Regions from separate parts of the Lentibacillus halophilus genome, predicted to be linked through region 2. Evidence: predicted binding sites of a transcription regulator. Region 2 holds the regulator's gene; the other holds the start of a gene.
The links. Region 2 encodes LexA, which represses DNA repair genes until DNA is damaged. Its sites were predicted from a motif close to CGAACATATGTTCG; they were not measured.

Region 1 (3,432 bases), 550 kb from region 2:
TGCCTTCATACGATTCGCTATCCTCTGCGGCCACTGTTGCACGAATGACGTCCCGGACTTCTTTTCGGATCGTTGTCGGTGTAATATTATGTTTCTCATTATAAGCCATTTGTTTTTCACGACGGCGATTGGTTTCATCAATCGCCACCTGCATGGACTTGGTCACTTTATCTCCATACATAATGACTTCCCCATTTTCATTACGCGCTGCCCGGCCAGTTGTCTGAATCAGGGAGCGCTCTGAACGGAGAAACCCTTCTTTATCGGCATCAAGTATAGCGACAAGGGAGACTTCCGGTATATCCAGTCCTTCTCGCAACAAGTTAATGCCAACCAAAACATCATACGTGCCAACACGCAGATCGCGGATAATTTCAATCCGTTCCAACGTTTTGACTTCCGAATGCAAGTAGGCAACTTTAATGCCCGTTTCTTTCAAATAGTCGGTCAAATCTTCGGCCATCTTTTTCGTCAACGTCGTTACAAGCACGCGCTCATTTTGCTGCGCCCGTTTATTAATTTCCTCCATTAAATCATCCACTTGCCCGTCGATCGGACGTACATGGATTTTCGGATCCAGTAAGCCAGTTGGACGAATAATTTGTTCGGTGACATCCGGCGCTTGTTCCCGTTCATACGGTCCGGGTGTTGCCGAAACATAAATGAGCTGGTTCGTTTCTTTTTCAAATTCCCCGAACGTCAGCGGGCGGTTATCCAGTGCGGACGGCAGACGAAAGCCGTGATCGACCAAGACTTGTTTACGTGCCTTGTCCCCATTGTACATCCCTCTGATTTGGGGAAGCGTGACATGCGATTCGTCCACGACACAGAGAAAATCATCCGGAAAAAAATCCATCAATGTATAGGGGGTCGCTCCCGGCTCACGGAATGTCAAATGCCGGGAATAGTTTTCAATACCGGAACAGAAGCCCATCTCGTTCATCATTTCCAAATCGTAGTTGGTCCGCTGCTCCAGCCGTTGCGCTTCAAGCAGTCTATCCTGCTCACGGAGTTCCGCCAGTCGTTCCTGCAGCTCGCTTTCAATGTTTTTAATGGCTTTTTTCAGCTTTTCATCTCCTGTGACAAAGTGGGATGCCGGGAAAATAGCCACGTGTTCCCGGTCCCCGACGATTTCACCGGTCAGGGCATCCACTTCCCGAATTCTGTCAATTTCATCACCAAAAAATTCAACACGGATACAGTGTTCTTCTCTGGAAACCGGAATCACTTCGACCGAATCGCCACGTACACGGAACGTACCACGCTGAAAATCGATATCATTGCGGGCGTACTGAATATCGACGAGTTCGCGCAGAAGTTGGTCCCGGTCCTTTTCCATACCCATGCGGAGTGAGAGAACCTGACTTTTATATTCGTCCGGCGAACCAAGTCCATAAATGCATGATACACTGGCCACAACCAGCACATCGCGCCGCTCAAACAGGGAAGACGTCGCTGAATGCCGAAGTTTATCAATTTCGTCATTGACACTGGCGTCCTTTTCTATAAATGTATCGGTTGAGGGCACATAGGCTTCGGGCTGATAATAATCATAATAGCTGACAAAATACTCGACGGCATTGTTCGGAAACAACTCTTTAAACTCGCTGTACAGTTGTCCGGCGAGCGTTTTGTTATGAGCAATAACGAGCGTCGGCCGATTAATTTCCGTCAATACATTGGAAACTGTGAAGGTCTTACCCGTTCCGGTTGCACCAAGCAATGTCTGATGCCGTTGACCCGATTTGACTTTGTCAATCATTTCAGCAATGGCTTCAGGCTGATCGCCACTGGGGTCATACTGTGCCTTGAGATCAAATTTATTTTCCAAACCAAAACCTCCGTTCTCTGGTTCCCTTTCATTCTATCATAATGACTGTATTATTTGAACGGAAAAAGCGAACACACATTCGTTTAATGACTAGGTCTATCCCCATTTTACCCGATTCATCAGGCAAAAATCATGCATCATGCTCAGCGTAACGACACACGGCATTTGCCTGTAAGGAAATGGGGCGACTATGAAGACAGTTATTCCATATACAGACAAAAAAACATTAGCAGGCGTGTCTGCTAATGCCGATTGTTCAATATGTTTACCAAGAGTTCTGATAACGGTCTGTCCTCAAGTTGACGATGGTAATCATGTATTTGTTTGCGGTAATTCTCCTGCTCTCTTTGGCTTCCAAAAAAACGAACAATTTCCTGTTCCGGGTTGTTGTGGAGGTCAACCATCATAGCCACACCGAGACGGTTCAGTTCCCGGGCATTTATTTTTTCCTGACCGGGCAATGGCGCGTACATGAAGATCGGCTTTTGCTTCATCAGGCATTCACTGATGGTGACCCCGCCCGGTTTTGTCAGAACAGCATCGATCCTGTCGTAAATAGCATTCATTTCCGCTTTATGATCAATGTACGGGATGGGTGTTACGTTATCAAACTGTTTGCTGAGCAGCTCTCTGTGCAATGATTCATTCTTGCCGCATAACACGTAGTAATGGATGGCTTCCGACGAAAGAGATGACAGCAGTTTCCTAATTAGTCCGGCTCCTAAACTCCCGCCTGTTACGAGCACCTTTATGGTTCCAGCTGTTTTTGCTTTGAATTCCTTTGCCTGAAAGACAGGGTGAATAGGGACTCCGGTCACCAACACTCGTTCTTCCGAAACCCCATTTTTAACAAGGAATGTTTTTGCTGCAGCTGTTGGTACGAGGTGATAATCAATAGCGTCGATGCCCCAGACATCATTGATGAAAAAATCTGTATATGCGTTCACCGTGATCGATCGCAGCCGATTTTTCAGCTTTAAGCTGCTTGCCAAATTCGAAGGCAGTGCATGTGTGGAAATGAGGATGTGCGGATCATGCTGCGTTACAAGCCGTTTAAAAAAATACAGGAACATTGCCTCATAAAAGCGGTTTCGTCGATGCAGCGATTGTTCCTTACAAGCAGCAAGTCTGTACAGACGGTCATATACACCGGGAAAGAATTTGATCCAGTTCAGGTAAGCGGAGGATACAGCCTTTTCCATATTTCCATAGCTATACGACAGTATATCCACTTTTTCACATGCCATATCAGCGCGGATCGACTGAACGGTTTCCATTAACGCATCTGCAACATGATGATGACCTGTCGGGATTTGCATGAATGGTAAAAATAGAGCGTTTTTTGTTTCCATCGTATCACCTCCATCAGAACGCCTTTGCATGGATTGAATTACCAATGCGAAAACCTGTGCATACATGCTATACTTTTATCGAAAGGAGTAATGTAATGACATTTTTAATAATTGCTTTGATAACTTTATTTATCAGTTATTTTTTATTTGCATCTTATAGAAACACAAAAGATATTCAGATAAATAAAATTAATATCGCATCGGAGTCTGCTCAAAAGAACGCCTCATTATCCATCCTTCACCTGTCTG
Region 2 (3,432 bases):
AAGAGGTCCGGTCGTGGATTCCACGCCATCCGTATGATGCACTTCTGGATGTCCTGGGGTTTTGGATCCCCATTGACGGAAAGATTTTAAGTCATCAATGGTTACATTATATCCGGACAGGTGCAGCAGTCCATACAATAACATGGAACCATGCCCGGCAGACAAAACAAAACGATCCCGGTTGAACCATTTGGCGTTTTGGGGATTGTGGGTCATGAAATCAGTCCACAATGTATAAGCCATTGGCGCAGCACCCATGGGAAGTCCGGGATGACCGGAACTGGCGTTTTCAACTGCGTCAATGGCCAAAGTGCGAATGGCATTAATCGATAATTGCTCGGTATATTGCGACAATATAATACCCCTCTCTATCCTTGTATTCCTATCCTTCTTAATTCTATAACGAATCCGGCTATCCAACAAGTATATAAAGGAAGTTCAGCGTTTGTTGTCTCCTTTTTGCAAATCACGAACCTTTTCAGGTGTAACATCTTGTCCTGCCGGATCTTTTACTTTCATGGATTTAAGTTGATTTTTAAATGATTTTCTCACATTTTGCAAATATTCTTCGCGTAATGTTTTTTGTTCCGACTGCTCTTTTACTGTTAAACCTTCTTCCTTGGATTTTTTGGCTAGTTTATTTATGCGGTCCAGCTTTTCTTGTGATATCATATTTAACCTCCCGGAACCGATGAAAATGAAAACAGTAATGGTACTCTATTGGTACATATTACGCTTCACGTGCATCATTATCAAGTCTTTTGATGTTCCTGATATCTCCTGTTCACAGTAGCCTTTGAAACCGGGTGTCCTAGTTGATTTAAGGTGTGGGCAATCTCCTCAAATGTCATTTGATGGTTTTCCCTTAAGCGTACAACTTCATCCATTGGAAATTGTTTACGTTCTTTACCCGGGGCCTTGTCGCGATTGGTTAAATTATTGCCCGGGTTAAAGCCGTTGTTAACAGCTTTCCTCATACCTCGTTTAATTTTTGCATTATGAATTTTACGCTGATACTCTTCCACGATACTTACTATATGCAGGACCATAGAATCGGATTCAGACAATTCCAGTCTACCATTATGTTGGATGGTATAGATATTGACGTTCATTTTATGAAGTTGGTGGAAAAGGGCAATTTTCGTGTTTCCCCTCCCTAATCTTGTTTCATCCTGTATAAGTAGACTGTCAGCCTGGCCTGAGGAAAAGTAATCGAGCATTTGAAAAATACCGTCTCTATTTATGTCGTAACCACTGGATCTTTCCTCGATAGATTCGGCAATGGTAAAATGATAACGGGCTGCAAGGTCTGTCAATTCGTCATTTTGGCGCTTCAGTGACGTTTCCTGCGCTGATTTATCTGTACTCACACGGCAATAAATGATGGCTGTCAACACAAAGTCCCCTTTTATATTACGCACTTATTATTAAAGCAACATATAAAAAACCTAATGCAAATGCAAATGCCACCAAATAAAATACATCTGTTTTCGTCATTTTTTCAAACATTTGAATCGTCCCCTTCCAAATTAAGAACTATTGTTCGCATATTTAACTCTTATTGTATAAGAACATGTGATCTTGTCAAGCTCTTTTTTCGAACTTATGTTTGCTTTTTTAAAGTCTCCGTGATAAACTTTCATTAATAAATTCTATTCACGGGGTGTTAAATAGATGACAAAACTCTCTAAACGACAAGAGGCAATTTTGGATTTTATAAAAGAACGCGTATATGAGAAAGGTTATCCGCCGTCTGTTCGGGAAATCGCCGAGGCAGTTGAACTCGCATCAAGCTCAACTGTACACGGGCATTTAGCAAGACTTGAAAGCAAAGGATATATCAGACGGGATCCCACGAAGCCAAGAGCTATTGAAGTGTTGGATTTGTCTGAAGAAAGTCAGATCCCCAGGGAAGAAGCACGATATGCACCCGTCATCGGTAAAGTAACAGCAGGTTTGCCGATTACAGCTGTAGAAAACATTGAACAATTTGTACCACTGCCTGGATCGGTATCAGGTACCGAGGAAAATTTGTTCGTCTTAATCATTGAAGGGGAAAGCATGATCGAAGCCGGAATACTTGATGGGGATATGGTTATTGTTAAACAACAGAATGCGGCGCAAAACGGGGATATAGTGGTTGCTATGACAGAAGAAGATGAGGCGACAGTTAAGCGGTTTTTTAAAGAACAAGATCACGTACGTCTGCAACCGGAAAATGCCACGATGGATCCACTCATTTATCATCATGTGACCATTTTGGGAAAAGTAGTCGGACTGTATCGCAATATTGACTGAAAAGTACTGGATAGTTTTGTTATGATGAGAGTTATATAACATGTTTATGATTGCCGATTGATTTGTACATGTCCTTTTTATTGGTAAGAATATAGCAGTTAGCATCATGAAGCATGAGAATAGAGAGGACAGATTGTATGTTTAGGACGTATATGTGGCTGACATTCAGTGTGTCCGCTTGGGGAAGCAATTTTGTTTTCGGAAAAATACTTGTGAACGACTTTTCCCCAGCGGTCTTGACATCGCTCCGATTATTATTCATCGTTCTTTTCCTTATTGTCTTCGTTTTATCAAGACAAAAACTCCAGAAAGTTTCAATCCGAGATTGGAAATGGATTCTTATGCTTGGTGTTGTCGGGGTATTTATAAATCAGCTGACTTTTTTTAAAGGGCTTGTTACGGCCGATTCCACTTCTTCAGCGTTGATCCTTGCCACAGCTCCTATATTGACCGGATTTTTGGGCCGCTTTTTTGAAAGAACCATTCACATCACGTATGCTTTTTGGTTCTTTTATTGCAATCATTGGTATTTACTTTGTAGTGAGCAAAGGAGGAGTGGTATTCCACTTTGAACCAGGTTTGATGTGGATTGTTGCCACAATGATCTCTTTTGCTATACTGATTATTATTACCCGGATATTGTCGCAGCGCATAGACCCAGTCAGTACGACGTTTTATTCCAATGTAACGGGTTTTATTGTGTCTCTTCCGGTCATATTCGTCATGGATGATCCTGTGGAATTGAACGGGAATTGGCAAAGCTGGTCCTTTTTGATTGGGACAGCCATTGTTGTTCATGGCATTGCCACGTTGGTATGGAATCAAAACATTCGTTACGCCGATGCATCCAAGGCATCCATTTTATCCAATCTCGAACCGTTTGCTGCTATGATAATGGGGGTTATTTTGCTGCAAAAGCCGATTACCGGTCCTGAAATAATCGGTTCACTGTTTATTGTAGGCGGCGTTATGTTTGCAACCCATCAGCGTCGAAAACAGAGTCGAAAAGCACCCCAGCACTGATGTTTAATTATTATCAATTAATGTATTGATATCTTTATCTTTATATTTTATTACCTCAACTACGGGAAGCTTGGTGCATCCATAAAACATACCGCCCATTTAATCTTGCAT

Region 1: uvrB (excinuclease ABC subunit UvrB) is a predicted target of LexA. The motif match lies at 1,900-1,913, and genes of this name have one in related genera.

Annotation. Positions count from the first base shown of each region.
Region 1 is NZ_AP043750.1:2,897,053-2,900,484, forward strand. It holds gene uvrB (excinuclease ABC subunit UvrB) at 1-1,831, opposite strand, end outside; gene ACZ5Q7_RS14295 (MGDG synthase family glycosyltransferase) at 2,074-3,183, opposite strand; gene ACZ5Q7_RS14300 (metallophosphoesterase) at 3,279-3,432, shown strand, end outside.
Region 2 is NZ_AP043750.1:2,349,241-2,352,672, forward strand. It holds gene tkt (transketolase) at 1-354, opposite strand, end outside; gene ACZ5Q7_RS11635 (DUF896 domain-containing protein) at 439-672, opposite strand; gene ACZ5Q7_RS11640 (YneB family resolvase-like protein) at 753-1,394, opposite strand; gene lexA (transcriptional repressor LexA) at 1,675-2,298, shown strand; gene ACZ5Q7_RS11650 (DMT family transporter) at 2,451-2,870, shown strand; gene ACZ5Q7_RS11655 (DMT family transporter) at 2,854-3,321, shown strand.